One region of the Variovorax cryoconiti genome, then DNA from elsewhere that is predicted to be linked to it. Evidence: riboswitches for the same ligand, from Rfam matches in the RefSeq annotation. Region 1 holds a riboswitch; the other holds the start of a gene.
The links. Region 1 has a riboswitch for glycine ahead of gcvT (glycine cleavage system aminomethyltransferase GcvT). Riboswitches for the same ligand answer to the same signal wherever they lie in the genome.
Positions count from the first base shown of each region.

Region 1 (8,687 bases):
GCGCCGGGCCTGCATGCCCTTGAGCACCGCCAGCGTGCAGAAGGTCGCGCCGTTGAGGTTGATGTTGATCACCTTCGCGAAGGTGTCGCCGTCGGTCTCGCTCCAGAAGCGCTTGGGGAAGTTGACACCGGCGCTGTTGACCAGGATGTCGACGCCGCCGTGCCGCGCCTCGATGGCGGCAGCCACGGCGTCGACGGCGGGGCGGTCGCCCACGTCGAGCGCCATCGCCGTGATGCGGCCGCGCGGTGCGCCCTTGGCCTCGGCTTCGGCGATCGCCGCGTCGAGCTTGGCCGCCTCGCGGCCCGAGATCACGACCTGGCAACCCGCCTTCGCCAGGTCGATGGCACCGGCCAGTCCGATGCCGCTGCCGCCGCCGGTGACCCAGGCGATCTGCCCGTCGAGGGGCTGCTTCGTTTCACTCATCGATGTCTCTCCTTGGAATGGGAAACATCGATTGTGCCGCCGTGATCAGCCCGTCGTGTAGTCGCCCACCGGCACGCAGCTGCAGAACAGGTTGCGGTCGCCGTAGACGTTGTCGACGCGCCCGATCGGTGACCAGTACTTGGCCTGCTTGAGAGCAACCAGCGGGTAGGCGCCAAGTTCGCGCGAGTAGGGGTGGGTCCACTCGGTGGTCATCAGGCTGGCGGCGGTGTGCGGCGCGTGCTTGAGCGGGTTGTCTTCCTTCGGCCAGACGCCTTCTTCCACCCTGCGGATCTCGCCGCGGATCGCGATCATCGCGTCGATGAAGCGGTCGAGCTCGGCCAGCGGCTCGCTCTCGGTCGGCTCCACCATCAGCGTGCCGGGCACCGGGAAGCTCAGCGTGGGCGCGTGGAAGCCATAGTCGATCAGGCGCTTGGCCACGTCTTCGGCGGTCACGCCGCAGCGGTCCTTGATGGGGCGCAGGTCGAGGATGCACTCGTGCGCGACATGCCCGTTCGGGCTCGCGTACAGCGTGGGGTAGTGGTCCTTCAATCGCGCACTGATGTAGTTGGCCGACAGGATCGCGGTCTCGGTCGCGGCCTGCAGGCCGGCCGCGCCCATCATGCGGCAGTACATCCAGCTGATCGGCAGCACGGCCGCATTGCCCAGTGGTGCCGCCGAGACCGCGCCCACGTCATGCCCACCGACACCGGCCGTCGCGTGGCCCGGCAGGAAGGGCACGAGGTCTTCGACCACGCACACCGGGCCGACGCCCGGGCCGCCGCCGCCGTGCGGGATGCAGAAGGTCTTGTGCAGGTTCAGGTGGCTCACGTCGCCGCCGAATTCGCCCGGTGCGGCCACGCCGACCAGCGCGTTCATGTTGGCGCCGTCGACGTACACGCGCCCGCCGTGTGCATGCACCAGCTCGCACAACTCTTTCACGCGGGTCTCGAACACGCCGTGGGTGCTGGGGTAGGTGATCATCACCGCGGCCAGGTTCGCGCTGTGCTTTTCGCAGGCACGCTTCAGGTCGTCGAGGTCGACGTTGCCCTGTGCGTCGCAGGCGGTCACGACCACCTGCATGCCGGCCATCTGGGCGCTCGCCGGGTTGGTGCCGTGCGCCGACGAGGGAATCAGGCAGATGTTGCGCTGGCCTTCGCCCTGAGCCACGTGGAAGGCCTTGATCGCCAGCAGCCCGGCGTATTCGCCCTGCGAGCCGGCGTTGGGCTGCAGGCTGATGCCGGCGTAGCCCGTGGCTTCGCAGAGCCAGTCGCGCAGCTGCTGGTCGAGCTCGGCGTAGCCCTGCAACTGGTCGGCCGGCGCGAAGGGGTGGATGTTCGCGAACTCGGGCCAGGTGATCGGGATCATCTCGCTGGTCGCGTTGAGCTTCATGGTGCAGCTGCCCAGCGGGATCATGCTGCGGTCGAGCGCCAGGTCCTTGTCGGAGAGGCTGCGGATGTAGCGCAGCATCGCCGTCTCGCTCTTGTGCGTGTTGAACACCGGGTGCGTGAGGAACGCCGAGGTGCGGCGCAGGTCGTCCGGAATGCGCACCGGGGCGGTGTCGGCCAGTTCCTCGAAGCGCGGCATCGGCGTGCCGGTGGGCACGAACAGCGCCCACAGCGTCTCGATGTCGGCGCGCGTCGTCGTCTCGTCGAGCGAGATGCCCAGGTGCTGCTGCAGCCGATGGCGCAGGTTGACGCCGGCCGCGTTCGCGTGCGCGAGGATGGCGGCGGTGTCGTCGCCAGTCTTCACGGTCAGCGAATCGAAGGCGGTGGTGTTGACCAGCTCGCGGTCCATCTGCTCGAGGCCCGCGGCCAGGATGCCGGTGAGCGCCGCCACCCGCTGCGCAATGCGCGTGAGGCCGGCGGGGCCGTGGTACACGGCGTACATGCTCGCGACGACGGCCGGCAGCACCTGCGCCGTGCAGATGTTCGATGTGGCTTTCTCGCGGCGGATGTGTTGTTCGCGCGTCTGCAGCGCGAGGCGGTAGGCCGGCGAACCGTGCACGTCGACGCTCACGCCGACCAGGCGACCCGGCAGCGAGCGCTTGAACGCGTCGCGGCAGGCCAGGTAGGCGGCGTGCGGGCCGCCGTTGCACATCGGCATGCCGAAGCGCTGCGTGGTGCCGCAGACGATGTCGGCGTCCCACTCTCCGGGGGGCGCCAGCAGCGTCAACGCCAGCAGGTCGGCCGCCACGCACAGCGCGGCGTCGCAGGCATGCGCATGGCCGGCCAGCGGACGCAGGTCGTGCACCTGGCCGGTGGTGCCGGGGTACTGCGCCAGCACACCGAAGAAGTCGCCGCTGGTCATGAGGTGCGGCAGCGTTTCGGACGCAGTGCTCACCTTGATCTCGATGCCCAGGGGGGCCGCGCGCGTGCGCAGGACTTCGATGGTCTGCGGGTGGCAGTCGCCGGCCACCAGGAAGATGTTGCTTTTGCTTTTCACGCTGCGCTTGGCCAGCGTCATCGCCTCGGCCGCGGCCGTCGCTTCGTCGAGCATCGACGCATTGGCGATCGCCATGCCGGTCAGGTCGCAGACCATGGTCTGGAAGTTGACCAGCGCTTCCATGCGGCCCTGCGAGATCTCCGCCTGGTAGGGCGTGTAGGCCGTGTACCAGGCCGGGTTCTCGAGGATGTTGCGCAGGATCACGCCGGGCGTGTGGGTGCCGTAGTAGCCCTGGCCGATGAAGTTGCGCGCCACCTTGTTCTTCGCCGCCATCGCCTTCAGCTCGGCCAGCGCGTCGGCCTCGCTCACCGGGGCGGGAAGCTGCATCGGCCGCGTGCGGCGGATGGCCGGCGGCACGATGCCGTCGATCAGTTCCTCGCGCGTGGCCGAACCGATGACCGGCAGCATGCGTGCCTCGTCGGCCGGCTCGATGCCGATGTGACGGGCGATGAACTCGTCGGCGTTCTCGAGTTCGCGCAGGGTGGGGAAGGATGGCGTCGGCATGGGCATGAAGCGATGGGGCGAAGAGGAAAGGCGGGGATCAGCTCTCGGCTGCGAACTTGTCGTAGTCGGCGGCTTCGAGCAGGGCGTCGAGCTGGGCGGGCTCGCTCAGCTTGACCTTGAAGAACCAGCCGGCCGCCAGCGGGTCGCTGTTGGCCAGCGAGGGGTCGGCGCGCAGGGCTTCGTTGACTTCGGTGATCTCGCCCGAGACGGGCATGAAGACATCGGCGGCGGCCTTGACCGATTCGACGACGCCGGCGACTTCGCCCTGCGCGAAGGTCTTGCCGACGTCAGGCAGATCGACGAACACGACGTCGCCGAGCGCGTCCTGCGCATGCACGGTGATGCCGACGATCGCGGTGTCGCCAGCGGCCTGGACCCACTCGTGGTCCTTGGTGAATTTGGTGCTCATGGGGGCTCCTGATAAGGGGTGAAAAAGAAATCAGCCTCGGTAGTATCGGGTCGGCACGAAGGGCAGGGTGGTGACCTCCATCGGCACCGGCTTGCCGCGCACGATGGCCTGCAGGCGCGTGCCGGGCGCAGCGAAGGCGGTGGCCACGTAGCCCATGGCGATCGGCCGGTCGGCGGTTGGCCCGAGCAGGCCGCTGGTGACCTGGCCGATGGCGACACCTTCGAAGGACTCCAGCGGCGTCCCGTCGCGCACCGGGATGCGTTCCAGCGCGACCAGGCCGACTCGGCGGCGCTTGAGCGTGTCATGGTCGGCGATGCCGGCCGCACCCGATGCCGCGGCCGCCAGCTGGGCCAGCACCTTGTCGGCCCCCGGGAAACCGCCCGCGCGCGCGCCGCCGGTGCGCCGCACCTTCTGGATCGCCCAGTTGAGCGAGGCCTCGACCGGCGTGGTCGTTTCGTCGATGTCGTGACCATAGAGGCAGAGCCCGGCTTCCAGCCGCAGCGAGTTGCGCGCGCCCAGGCCGATGGGCTGCACCTCGGGCTGCGCCAGCAGCAGGCGGGCCAGCGCCTCGGCGTCGCCGGCCTTCACCGAGATCTCGAAGCCGTCTTCGCCGGTGTAGCCGCTGCGGGTGACGAAAGCGGAGATCTTCACGTCATCGCCGCCGATCTGCACCGCGCCGCCCGTCATGAAGACGAAGCGCTCGACGCCCGGCGACAGGCGGGCCAGTGTGGCGGCGGCCTGCGGCCCTTGCAGCGCGAGCAGCGCGTGGTCGGGCATCGGCTGCACGTCGCAGCGCGCGCCGATTTTCTGCTGGATGTGGGCGATGTCGGCCACCTTGCAGGCGCCGTTCACGATCACAAAGAGCGACCCGTGGCCTTCGTTGAAGAACATCAGGTCGTCGAGGATGCCGCCCGCGTCGTTCAGCAGCAGGCCGTAGCGCTGCTTGCCGGGCGCCAGGTCGACCACGTCGACCGGCATCAGCGTCTCGAACGCGGCAGCGGCGCCGGGGCCGACCAGGCGCAGCTGGCCCATGTGCGAGATGTCGAACAGGCCAGCGGCCGTGCGGGTGTGCTTGTGCTCGGCCATCAGGCCGGCGGGGTACTGCACCGGCATGCTGTAGCCGGCGAAGGGCACCATGCGGGCGCCGAGTTCGACGTGCAGGGCGTGCAGCGGGGTCTTCTGGAGCTGAAGCGAATCGTCGGAAGCAGCCATGGGCGCTCTCCAAAACAGGGGCAGACGAAATCCACGACGCAAGTCATGGGCCACCCCTGCTGTCCGCTCTACCTGAGAGATTCGCCCCGCCTTTTCAGAGGCTTAGGGTTTGCTCCTTCGGTGGGCCGGCGTGTCGCGATGGACGACCGACCTCTCTCCAGCAAGGAAACGCCCGGATGAACGGGCGCCTCGTCAGTCCTTGGTACCTGAGCGTTCGGATGGGTTCCTGCGCCTTCGGCGGCCCGTTGCGGGCGCTCTCCTGACCCGGGCGAGTGTAGTGGATCGGCGCGGGCTCAGTGCACCGTTTCGGCTGGCAACAACTTGGCGATGCGGTCCTGGATGGCGTCGGCACGCTCGTCGCCGGCCGCCTGTCGGATCTCGGAGAGCATCGTGTCGGCCACCGTCAGCATGGACGCGCGGTCGCGCGCCTCGCGCAGCGTGTCGCGCAAGACCTGCGCCATCGCCGGGTCGCGCCGCGCGAACATGCGCTCGCACAGGTCGAACAGGAACATGCGGGTGGTGGCGAGCGACGGCTTGCCGTCGAAAGGGTCGGCCGATGCGGTGTCGGGCGCAGCGGCTGCCGACGACTCGGGCACATCCGCCACGACGACGGCTGGCGCGTCGAAGCGCGCATCCGGCGCATGCAGGTAGCCCTCGTGCAACAGGTGGCGCGCCACGCGGAGCGCCTCGTCGCGGTCGCTGAAGAGCGGCACGAAGTCGGTCACCGAGCGCTGGCCGTCGGCCATCAGCAGCACGGCGCGCTCACGCTGCGTCAGCGTGCGGCGGCCGGGGCGCAATTCGTCGCGGGCCTTGTCGGTCTTGCTGAAGAACATCGGATGCCTGGCAGAGGATGGGCTCGCCAGCATCGGGGCAGGGCGTGACAGCGGCATGAAGGCCGCTGTCACGCCCGTGCGCAGGCGTGCGCTATTTTGCGTAGACCAGGTCGCGCAGCGTGAGCGAGATCGCCGGGAAGTAGGTGATCAGCATCAGGCAGCCGAGCACCACCAGCACGAAGGGGATCAGGTCCTTCACGATGCGGTCCAGGGATATTCGCGCCACGGTGCAGGCCGCGAACAGGTTCACGCCGAAGGGCGGCGTGATCATGCCGAGCGCCAGGTTGACCACCATGATCAGCCCGAAATGCACCGGGTCGATGCCGAAGTGCATCGCCACCGGCGCCAGGATCGGCGCCAGCACGATGATGGCCGCGCTGGTCTCGATGAACATGCCGATGATGAACAGCGCCGCGTTCACGCCCAGCAGGAACATGGCGGGCGACTGCAGCACCTCTTGGAGCCAGCGGCCGATGGCGTCGGGCACGCCGGCGCGGGTGATCAGGAAGGCGAACAGGCCGGCGTTGGCGATGATGAACATGATCACCGCCGACGACAGCACCGACTTGCGCAGGATCACGAACAGGTCGGTGACCTTGATCTCGCGGTAGATCACCATGCCGACGACCAGCGCATAGAACACCGCCACCGCCGACGCCTCGGTCGGCGTGAAGACGCCGCCGTAGATGCCGCCGAGGATGATCACCGGCATCAGCAGCGCCCAGCCGGCCTGCCACAGCGCGCGGCCGAAGGGCATGCGACCGTCGCCGTCGTTCTTGCCCCAGCCTTTGAACTTGCAGTAGACCCACACGAAGAGCATCAACGCCAGGCTGATCAGGATGCCCGGGCCAAAGCCCGCGATGAACAGCTCGCCGATCGACACCTCGGCGCTCACGCCATACAGGATCATCGGGATCGACGGCGGGATGATCACGCCCAGCTCTGCGCTCGTGGCCTGCAGCGCGGCGGCGTACGAGGTCGGGTAGCCGTGCTTGATCAGCGCCGGGATCAGGATCGCGCCGATGGCGAAGGTGGTGGCCACCGACGAGCCCGACACCGCCGCGAAGATCATGCAGGTGAGCACGCAGGTCATCGGCAAGCCGCCCTGCACGCCGCCCACGATGCTCTTGGCGAACTCCACCAGGCGGCGCGAGATGCCGCCGGTTTCCATCAGGTTGCCGGCCAGGATGAAGAAGGGAATGGCGGCCAGCGGAAACTTGTTGATCGAGTTGAAGATCTCCTTGGCGGAGATCAGCATGTTGGCGCCATTGACCTGGATGCCGACAATCGATGCGAGACCGATCGAGACCGCCACCGACACCGACAGCGCGAAACACAGCACCATCGTGCCGACCATCATGGGCGTCATGATGTCACCCCCACGCTCGGCATTTCATGTCCTCGCTGCCCCCCGAGGGGGCCGTTCGCTTGCTCGGGGCGGCCCGGCGCGGCGCTCATTGCGCGGTCTCCAGCTCAAGCCGCTTCGGATCGAGGAAATTGCCGGCGATGCCGAACAGGGAAAACACGGCGCCCACCGGCAGCGCCAGGTAGGCCCAGACCATCGACAGGCTCTCCAGGCCGGCCATCGACTGCACGCGGCCACGCATCGCGTAGTCCCAGCCGTACCAGAGGATCACCAGCATCAGCACCAGCGCGGCGATGCTCACGACGGCGTCGAGCACGCGGCGAAAGCGCGGCGGGCTCCAGCGGTAGAGCACGTCGACGCTCACCATCGCGCCCTGGCGGAAGGCCATGGGAATGCCCAGGAACACCATCCAGATCAGGCTGACCCGGATGAGGATCTCGCTCCACTCGGCGGGCTGCTCGAGCACGAAGCGCGTGACGATCTGGAACACGCCGAGCGAGGAGGCAACCACCAGCATCAGGCAGGCGAGCACCATGGACGCGCCGGTTGTCCAGCGCTCCAGACCAAGGAATTTATCTTTCATCTCTACGCCGTTCTCAAAAACAAAAAGCCCGCCGAAAGCTGCGGCGGGCCCCGGTGCCATCCCGCGCGGGACGGCGGCCCGGGCATCACTTCACGTCGCGGATCTTGTCGAGGTTGGCCTTGCCGAACTGCTTCTCGAAGTCGGCGTTGACCGGCGCCAGCATGGCGACGAACTTCGCCTTGTCGACGTTCTCGATCACGGTCATGCCTTGCGCGCGCAGTTCCTTCACGCCGTTGGCGTCGTCCTGGTCGACGCGGTCGCGGTTGGCTTTCACGGCCACCTTCGCGGCTTCGAGGAAGGCCGTCTTGTCGGCGGCGCTGAGCCTGTCGAAGCTGGCCTTGTTCATCACGAAGATGCAGGGCGAATACACGTGGCCGGTCAGCGACAGGTGCTTTTGCACCTGCGAGAACTTGGCCGACATGATCACCGGCAGCGGGTTCTCCTGGCCGTCGACCGTGCCCTGCTGCAGCGCGGTGAAGACTTCCGGGAAGGCCATCGGCGTCGTGATGATGCCCAGGCCCTTGTACGCCGCGATGTGCACCGGGTTCTCCATGGTGCGCATCTTCAGGCCCTTCAAGTCTTCCGGCGCCTTCACGTCGCGCTTGCTGTTGGTCATGTGGCGGAAGCCGTTCTCGCCCCAGGCCAGTGCCTTGAAGCCCTTGGCGTCGAACTTGGCGAGCAGGTCCTGGCCGATCGGGCCGTCGAGCACCGCGCGGGCGTGCGCCTTGTCGCGGAACAGGAAGGGCACATCGAGGATCTTCGTCTCAGGCACGAAGTTGGGGACGGGGCCGGTCGACGAGAAGGCCAGCTCTTGCGTGCCGAGCTGAACTGCCTCGATGGATTCGCGTTCGCCGCCGAGTGCGCCGTTGTAGAAGGTCTCGACCTTGTAGCGGCCGCCGGTGCGGGTCGCGACTT
Region 1 is NZ_JBPJZI010000014.1:30,125-38,811, reverse strand. It holds gene ACSFA2_RS23990 (SDR family oxidoreductase) at 1-423, opposite strand, end outside; gene gcvP (aminomethyl-transferring glycine dehydrogenase) at 469-3,369, opposite strand; gene gcvH (glycine cleavage system protein GcvH) at 3,407-3,778, opposite strand; gene gcvT (glycine cleavage system aminomethyltransferase GcvT) at 3,809-4,990, opposite strand; glycine riboswitch at 5,040-5,161, opposite strand; glycine riboswitch at 5,174-5,262, opposite strand; gene ACSFA2_RS23970 (hypothetical protein) at 5,284-5,823, opposite strand; gene ACSFA2_RS23965 (TRAP transporter large permease) at 5,915-7,192, opposite strand; gene ACSFA2_RS23960 (TRAP transporter small permease) at 7,278-7,772, opposite strand; gene ACSFA2_RS23955 (TRAP transporter substrate-binding protein) at 7,858-8,687, opposite strand, start outside.

Region 2 (8,687 bases), on a different contig from region 1:
GCGCGCCGTCGCCGGCCTCGACCTGCCGGAGCACAAGACGGTCGAGCTCAAGCCCGGCGGTTACCACCTGATGCTGATGGACCTGAAGCAGCCGATCGCCAAGGACACGACGGTCCCGCTGACGCTGCAGTTCCAGGATGCGCAGGGCGCGAAGAGCACGCTGTCGCTGAACGCGCCGGTGCGCTCGGCGGCGCCCGCCGGCGCGGCCCCGGCGCACATGCACAAGCACTGATCGCCGACGGCGCTGCGGGCACCCTGGAGTAAGCTGGCGAGCCCACAGCCGGAGACACCCATGAACGATGCGACATCCCCTTTCGCCTTCAGCCAGTTTGTCCCGGGCTTCGACTTCCTGAAGAACCTCGCCGGCGGCGCGAACCCGGGCGGCGGCGCCGTTCCCGGCCTGCCCAGCCTGTCGAACTGGGTGGCCCCGACGCTGTCGGTCGAAGAGGTCGACAAGCGCATCCAGGAACTCAAGACGGTGCAGTACTGGCTCGAGCAGAACGGCCATGCGCTCAAGGCGACCATCCAGGCGCTCGAGGTGCAGAAGATGACGCTGTCGACCCTGCGCGGCATGAACGTGCAGATGGAAGACCTGGCGAAGGCCTTTACCCGCACGGCTGCCGTTGCGGAGCCGGTGGAACCCCCGCCGGCACCGCCGAGCGCACCCGCCGAGGCGGCCGCTCCCGAACAGGCCGAGGCCGAACCGTCGCCGGCCGAGTCCGTGCCCAAGATCGGCAAGAGCACCGCGGCCAAGCCCGGCGTGGTCGACCCGCTGCAGTGGTGGAACGCGCTCACGCAACAGTTCCAGCAGATCGCCCAGACCGCCGTGGAGGACGCCGGACAGCTGAAGATGCCTGGCGCGGCTGGCGCACCGGCCGCCCGGCCGGCCGCCGCGAAGCGCACCACGGCGAAGAAGGCCGCAGCGAAGAAGACCACCAAGACCACCGCGCGCAAGACGCCGGCCGCATCGCGCTCACGGAGCCGATGACGCCGCCTTGCGCCCCTCCCGAACATTCCGGACCCCGCGCATGAAACTCTTTCCCACCGGCCACGCCACCCATCCGCAATGGCTCATGGCGGCCGGCCTCGCCCTGGCCCAGGTGCGCGCGCAGATGGCGCTGCCCGACTACGCCTCCGCGCCGACGCTGGGCCTGCTCTACATCACCGACCACTACGCGGACGACGCGCAGGAGATCCTCGACCACCTCAGCGCCGAACTGCCGGAGGTGACCGACTGGTCCGGCACCGTCGCCGTCGGCGTGGCGGCCAACAACGCCGAGTACTTCGACGAGCCCGCACTCAGCCTGATGCTGTGCGCGCTGCCCAGCGACCAGTACCGCGTGTTCTCCGGCGTGGCGCCGCTGGGCAGTTCCGAGATGGCCGGCTTCGAGGCGCATACGGCGCTGGTCCATGCCGACCCGCGCACGCACGAGCTCGCCGAACTGGTGGGCGAGATGGCCGGTCGCACCGACACCGGCTACCTGTTCGGCGGCCTCTCGTCGGGGCGCGACGAATCGCTGCAGTTCGCGATCGGGGGCAACGGCAACATCCGTGGCCACGGCGCGGCCGGCGGCGTTTTCTCGGGGGGCATGTCGGGCGTGCTGTTCGGCGAAGGCGTGCGGCTGGTGTCGCGCGTCACGCAGGGCTGCCAGCCGGTGTCGCGCGAACGCGAGATCACCGAGGCCGACGGCAACCTGCTGCTCACGCTCGACGGCGAGCCGGCGCTCGACGTGCTGCTGGCCGAGCTGCAGGTGTCGCTCGACGAGCCGCAGGCCGCGATCGAAGCGGTGCGCGCGACGCTGGTGGGCCTGGTCGACGCGGGCAGCGACGGCATCCGCCGCACCGGCGACCTCGGGGCCGACGTGCTGGTGCGCCACATCATCGGGCTCGACCCGACGCGCCGCGGCATCGCGATCGCCGACGTGGCCGAAGCCGGCATGCGCATGAGTTTCTGCCGGCGCAACGCGCAGGCCGCGCGGGCCGACCTGATGCGCATCTGCGCCGAGATCCGCGAGGAACTCGAGCCCGAGGAGCAGACGCTGGCGACCGCACGCGCGGTGGCCGCCGGCGAAGCCGAGGCGGCGCCGCATCCGGCGCGCCGGGTGGCCGGTGCGGTGTATGTCAGCTGCTCGGGCCGGGGCGGGCCGCACTTCGGCGCCCCCAATGCCGAGATGCAGATCGTGCGGCATGCGCTGGGCGACGTGCCGCTCGTCGGCTTCTTCGCGGCCGGCGAGATCGCCCGCCACCACGTGTACGGCTACACCGGCGTGCTGACCGTCTTCGTCGCCTAGCCCTTCGCGAAGGCAAATTCGACCTCGGGCGACATCCCGCTGACGATGCGGGCGATCGACTTGCCGGCGCCGCAGGCGTGGATCCAGCCGGGTGCGCCCGGTGCGACGTTCAGGAACAGGTTGCGCATGCGGGTGCGGCCGATCAGCGGCAGGCCGCTGGCACTGCGTGCATAGGGGGTGGTGGTCAGCACCGCGCCGCGCGTATCGACCAGGCCGGGGAGCAAGGTCTCGACCCGCGCGAGCATGCGCGCCAGCCGCACGTCGTCGCGCAGCGCGGCAGCGGCGCTCCCGGCCCGCACCGTCGTCCATACCCGCAGGCGGTCGCCGTCCGGCGTCGTGACGCGCTGCAGGCGCAGCCGGCTGCCCAGGTCCTGCAGCATGACCTGCGGGGCCCGTGCCGGGTTCTTCAGCGGCAGCAGCACCGAATGCTCGTGGACCAGCCGCAGCCGCAGCGGCACGCCCAGTTCCTGCGCCAGCGGTGCGCTGCCGCTGCCCAGCGCCATCACATAAGCGTCGGCCCGCAGCGTGGTGCGTTCGTCGTCGGCGTTGCGCAGTTCCACGTGGTCGATCCGGCCCTCGCGCGCATGCAACCGGGTCACCGTGTGGTTCATGAGGAAGTGAACCCCGGCGGCACGGCACATGAAGATGGCGCTGCCGACGAAACCGGCGGCGTCGGACGACGTGCCTTCGCGCGTGAAGGCGGCACCGGCGAGTTGGCCGCGCAGGGGTTCGAGTGAGGGCTCGATGCGCAGGGCCTCGTCCGCCGAAAGCAGGTGCAGCACACAGCCCAGCGCATGGAGGCGCGGCACGCTGCGCGCGAATTGCGCGAAGGCCTCGGCGTCGGTGTAGATCCGCATCCAGCCTGCGCCTTGCGGCGACTGCGTCACGCCCGCCTCGCGACCCAGCGCACGCACGCTTTCACGGCTGTAGGCGCCCAGGCGCGCCAGGTGTTCCATGCGTTCCGTGGGCCGATGGGCAGTGCCGGTCAGGTAGCCGGTCCAGCCATGCACGCGGTTGCGCACGCGCTCGAACGCGGAGCGCCACAAGGTGCCGGGACGTTGGGCGGGCAGGGGGCCGGCAGGCGTGGGCGTGTCGACCAGGCCCCGGACCTTGGCCGCGGGCGTGCCGTGGCGGTCGATCACGGTCACCTCGTGGCCGAGTTGCTGGAGGTAGTAGGCCGACGCGACGCCAAGCAGCCCGCCGCCCAGAACAATCACGCGCATGGTCCAAATCCTTGTGGGATGGCACAAACGGCGGATGCACGACAAGCCATGTGGCCGCTGGTCGCATCCGGGGTTCGGGTTGCCGCTCCCTCTGTCCTTGGTACCTGAGAGATTCGCCCGCAGCGACGTGCGGCGGGGTTGCTCCTTCGGTGCATCGCGCCAGGGCGATGGCTCTCCAGACGGCTAGATCAATAGACGCAGTCATCGAACCGGCAATGCGGTTCACCTCGGCGTTCATGGGAGTTTGCGCGTACGGTGGGGTGGGAACACCCGCTCTCCTGCAGGCCTAGAGTTTACCCTTGTTGACAATTTGGCGCGACTGGCCATTCGGCCTATGGTCGGGTGTTGTTTTCAGGGTTCTCGACCCGTCTTGGCGGGTTTGGCGTCGCTGCGGCGCAAGCGGGTGAAGGCCTCGAACTCCCAGTTGCGCATGCCCAGCAGCAGGGTGTAGCCCTCGCGGTCGTTGGGCGATAGCTTCTGATCGGTCTGATGCTGCTGCGCGAAATCCTGCGCCACCCGCTGCAGCCGCTCGAGGAAGGACGGCGCCAGCGCCCGGCTGATCGAGCCGTGCACCAGCAGCAGGCCCTCGGCCGGGCCGTCGAAGCCACCGCGGTAGTAGTCGAGCACCACGTTCTCGCGAAAGAAGTCCATCACCGGGCCGTGCGGCCGCCAGCGGAAGGTCTTGGCCAGCTTGAGCCGGTAGCGGTTGAGCGGTCGCAGCTCGATGATGCCGATGCGATCGAGCTGCACCAGGCAGGTGATGCACTCGGCCTCGGTGATGCGGTAGGCCGCCACGATCTGCTCCAGCGTCCACTGGCTCAGCACGTTGATCGCCACCAGCAGCAGCTTCTTGTCGCGCACCACCGCCTTCTCCTGCTCCTGCGTCAACTCGCGCAGCAGCGGCTGGGCGTCGGCCACGCGGCGGGCCAGTTCGGCGAAGTCGATCTTGAGCGCCCGGCAGATCGCGTCGACCCGGCTGAGTGGCATGTCGCCCTTGGCAAGCATCCGCTTGACGCTGGATTCGGCCATGCCCAGACCGCGCGCCAGGTCGGCGTAGGTCATGCGGGCGCTTTTGAGTTCGTTCTTCACGGCCTGGACGAGGTCGACGGTGGTGCTCATGGGAAACGGGTCCTTGGTACTGATTTTCGATACCGGTCGGCTTGGATTGACAGACCGTATCGATTTTCGATGCCAAATTGTGCCGGTGGCAACTAGATTCCGCTCCCACCGCACCACCGGAGTCCCCCATGAACCGATCCAAGCGCTTTCCGACCTGGCCGCTGTTCCAACGCCTGGCGCCGCAGCTCCCGCCGCTGGAGGGGCGTGAGCGCGCGCTGCTCTGGCTCGTCGCGGCCTTCGTGCTGATCGCCTGCTTGGGGCCGGCCGTGCCGGACCCCTCAGCGGCAGGTGCCGGTTTTGCGGATGCGCGCGCCTGGCGCGGCCTGCCTTTCGCGATGGACGTGCTGAGCAACCTGCCCTTCGCGGCCTTCGGCCTCTGGGGCCTGTGGCGGCTGCGGCGCTTCGACACCCTGCACGAGCGCCTGCGCTCGACCGCCGCGCTGGACTGCGCCTGGCTGTTCTTCGCGGGCTTGATCTTCACCGCGGCCGGTTCGGTCTTCTATCACCTGCAACCCGACGCGCTGCGGCTCGCGGCCGACCGCGCCGGCATGGCGATCGCCTTCGCCGGCATCCTCGGCCTGGCGGTGTGCGAGCGGGTGAGCCTGCGCGCCGGCTGGCCGGCCGCCTGCGTCGCCTTCGCAGGCGGTCTGATGGCAGTGACGGTCTACCACGAGCGTGGCGATGTGCTGCCATGGGCCGTGGTCCAGTTCGGCGGCATGGCGCTGGTGCTGGGGCTCGCCCTGCTGCGGCCGGTGCCGGGCGCGATGGGCCTCAGGCTCGGTGCGGTCATCTTCTTCTATGCCGTGGCCAAAGTCCTTGAGCTGGGCGATCACTGGATCTTCGAGGCGACCGGGCAGGTCGTCTCGGGCCACACGCTCAAGCACCTGGTCGCGGCCTGCGCGGCCTGGCCGGTGTTGCAGGCGGTCGACGGGCTGACCTGCCGGGCCCTGCGGCACAATCCACGCGCCACTGCCATGACGGTCCGAGGAGCCCCGACAGGGACATTCGAATGACAACACCCGCCGCTGCTGCTTCGACCGACGTCCACGCGAACCAGTTCGCCCTGCTGGGCCAGCGGCGCTTCGCCCCCTTCTTCTGGACGCAGTTCGCCGGCGCGGCCAACGACAACCTCTTCAAGTTTGCCTTCACCGTGATGGTGACCTACCAGCTCCAGCTGAGCTGGATGCCGCCGGCCATGGCGGGCCTGGCGATCGGCGCACTGTTCATCCTGCCCTTCCTGCTGTTCTCGGCCACCGCCGGGCAGCTGACCGACAAGTTCGACAAGACGAAGATGATTCGCGTCGTCAAGAACCTCGAGATCGCCATCATGGCGATCGCTGCCTGGGGTTTCGTGCGGGCCGATGCGGTGGTGCTGCTGGGCTGCGTGTTCCTCATGGGGCTGCATTCCACGCTGTTCGGCCCGGTCAAGTTCGCCTACCTGCCGCAGGTGCTCGACGCGCGCGAGCTCACCGGCGGCAACGGCATGGTCGAGATGGGCACCTTCGTCGCCATCCTGCTCGGGCAGGTGGCCGGTGGCCTGCTGGTGGCGCTGCCGGGCGTCGGCCACACGACGGTGGCAGCGGCGTGCGTGGGGCTGGCGCTGGTGGGGCGCGGCGTGGCGCAGGCGATTCCCCCGGCGCCCGCCACCGACCCGGGCCTGGTCATCAACTGGAACCCCTTCAGCGAAACCTGGCGCAACCTCACGCTGGCGCACGGCAACATCGTGGTGTTCCGCTCGCTGCTGGGCATCTCGTGGATGTGGTTCTTCGGCGCCGTCTTCCTGAGCCAGTTCCCGAGCTTCGCCAAGGAGGTGCTGCACGGCAACGAGCAGGTCGCCTCGCTGCTCTTGGTGGTGTTCTCGATCGGCATCGGCATCGGGTCGCTGCTGTGCGAAACATTGAGCCGCCGCCAGGTCGAGATCGGCCTGGTGCCGCTCGGCGCCATCGGCATGAGCGTGTTCGCGATCGATCTGTACTTCGCCTCGCGCGGCCTGCCCGCGGTGCCGGAGATGGGCCTGGGCGCGTTCGTGGCGCAGGCGGCGCACTGGCGCGTGATGGCCGACCTCGGCCTGCTGTCGCTCTTCGCCGGGCTCTACAGCGTGCCGATGTACGCGCTGATCCAGCTGCGCAGCCAGCCGACGCACCGCGCCCGCATCATCGCGGCGAACAACATCCTCAACGCGCTCTTCATGATCGCCAGCTCGGTCATCGCCGGCGCGTTGCTCAAGGCCGGCTTCACCATCCCGCAGATATTCCTGTTCACCGGCATCGCCAACGCGGTGGTGGCCTTCTACATCTTCATGCTGGTGCCGGAATACCTGCTGCGCTTCGTGTCCTGGCTGCTGTCGCACTTCATCTACCGCTTCCGCATCCGCGGCGACGAGCACATCCCGACCGAGGGCGCGGCGGTGCTGGTGTGCAACCACGTGAGCTTCATCGACGCGGTGCTGCTGATGGCGGCCAGCCCGCGGCCGATCCGCTTCATCATGGACCACCGCATCTTCCGCGTGCCGGTGCTGGGCGGGCTCTTCAGGCTGGCCAAGGCGATCCCGATCGCGCCGCAGAAGGACGACCCCGTTGCCTACGAGCGCGCCTTTGCGCAGGCGGTCGACGTGCTGCGCGAGGGCGACCTGCTTGCCATCTTCCCCGAGGGCGCCATCACCCGCGACGGCACGCTGCAGCCCTTCAAGGGCGGCGTGATGAAGATCCTCGCGGCTGCGCGTGAAGAGGGCATCGACCCGCCCGTGATCCCGATGGCGCTCACCAACCTGTGGGGCTCCTTCTTCAGCCGCATCGAGCGGCGCGACGGCCAGAACGTCGCGATGGTGCGGCCCTTCCGCCGCGGGCTGTTCAGCCGCGTGGGTCTGCATGTCGGCCCCGCCGTGCCCGGGCCCGAGGTGCAGCCCGAGTCGCTTCAGTCGCGCGTGAGCGGGCTCCTCGCCAATTGATGGCGGGGCTGCGCGACGCTTTCTGGGGCGCTCTCGGCGCGGTGCCGCCGGCGTACTGGCACGCCTTCACCTGGCTGGGCGACAGCGGCCTGCTGCTGCCGGCGTCGGTGCTGATCGTGCTGCTGCTGTGGCTGTCGCCCGGTGGCGGACGCTGGACCGCCTTCAGCTGGAGCCTGGCCTTCGGTGTCGGCGGCGCGCTGATCGTGGCGTCGAAGCTGGCCTTCATGGGTTGGGGCCTCGGCAGCGCGCGTTTCAACTTCACCGGGTTCAGCGGCCACACGGCGATCAGCACCAGCGTGTGGTCGGTGGCCCTCTGGATGGTCGCGGCGCGGCGGTCGCCCGCCGTGCGCCGCGTGGCGGTGGCGGCCGGCTGGGCCCTGGGCGCGGCCATCGGCGCCTCGCGCCTGGCGATCTTCGCGCACTCGGTGTCGGAAGTGGCGGCGGGCCTGCTGCTGGGCATCGCGATCTGCCTCGCGTTCCTGTGGCTGGTGCGCCGCCAGCCGGCACCCCGGGCGCCCTGGCCGGTGATGCTGCTCGGGCTGTTGCTGCCGCTGGCGTTCCAGACGCCGGGCGCGCCGGCGCCCACGCAGGACCTGCTCGAAGCCATCGCCGTCCGGCTGGCCGGCATCGAGCGCCCCTACACCCGGGACGACCTCCAGCGGATGTGAGTTCTGCCGCATCGGTATCGAAATTCGGTACCGGTGGCGTTGCATAGGAGGTCTGGTGCATTGATATGCGCCTTTTCGGCAAGCTGAGGTCGATCATCCGATCACCTTCACAACGCCGCGAGGCTCTCATGCAAAACCTTCCCGCCACCGTCTCCCTTCAGCGCGATACGCGGGCCTGGCAGTTCCAGGTCTGGACCTCCTTCGGCATCGCCGTGTCGCTCTGCGCCATCGGCCTGGGCTGGCTGCCCGGGGCGGCGCTCGACCGCGCCTTCATGGTGATGGGCTACGTGTTCTGCCTGTCGGCGGCGTTCGTGCTGGCGAAGTTCGTGCGCGACAACCAGCACGGCGCGTCCCGCTCCGCCGGCGACACGCCGATGTGGAAGCTGGTGGTGTGGGGCGGCTTCCTCACGGCCATGGCGCTGACCGGCTGGGGCCTGCT
Region 2 is NZ_JBPJZI010000004.1:171,441-180,127, reverse strand. It holds gene ACSFA2_RS12650 (copper chaperone PCu(A)C) at 1-232, shown strand, start outside; gene ACSFA2_RS12645 (PhaM family polyhydroxyalkanoate granule multifunctional regulatory protein) at 293-988, shown strand; gene ACSFA2_RS12640 (FIST signal transduction protein) at 1,029-2,291, shown strand; gene ACSFA2_RS12635 (FAD-dependent oxidoreductase) at 2,288-3,514, opposite strand; glycine riboswitch at 3,596-3,703, opposite strand; gene ACSFA2_RS12630 (helix-turn-helix domain-containing protein) at 3,866-4,633, opposite strand; gene ACSFA2_RS12625 (hypothetical protein) at 4,762-5,646, shown strand; gene ACSFA2_RS12620 (MFS transporter) at 5,643-7,580, shown strand; gene ACSFA2_RS12615 (phosphatase PAP2 family protein) at 7,580-8,248, shown strand; gene ACSFA2_RS12610 (YiaA/YiaB family inner membrane protein) at 8,377-8,687, shown strand, end outside.
Region 2: it holds a riboswitch for glycine, as region 1 does, so the genes downstream of both, ACSFA2_RS12635 (FAD-dependent oxidoreductase) here and gcvT (glycine cleavage system aminomethyltransferase GcvT) in region 1, are expected to answer to the same signal.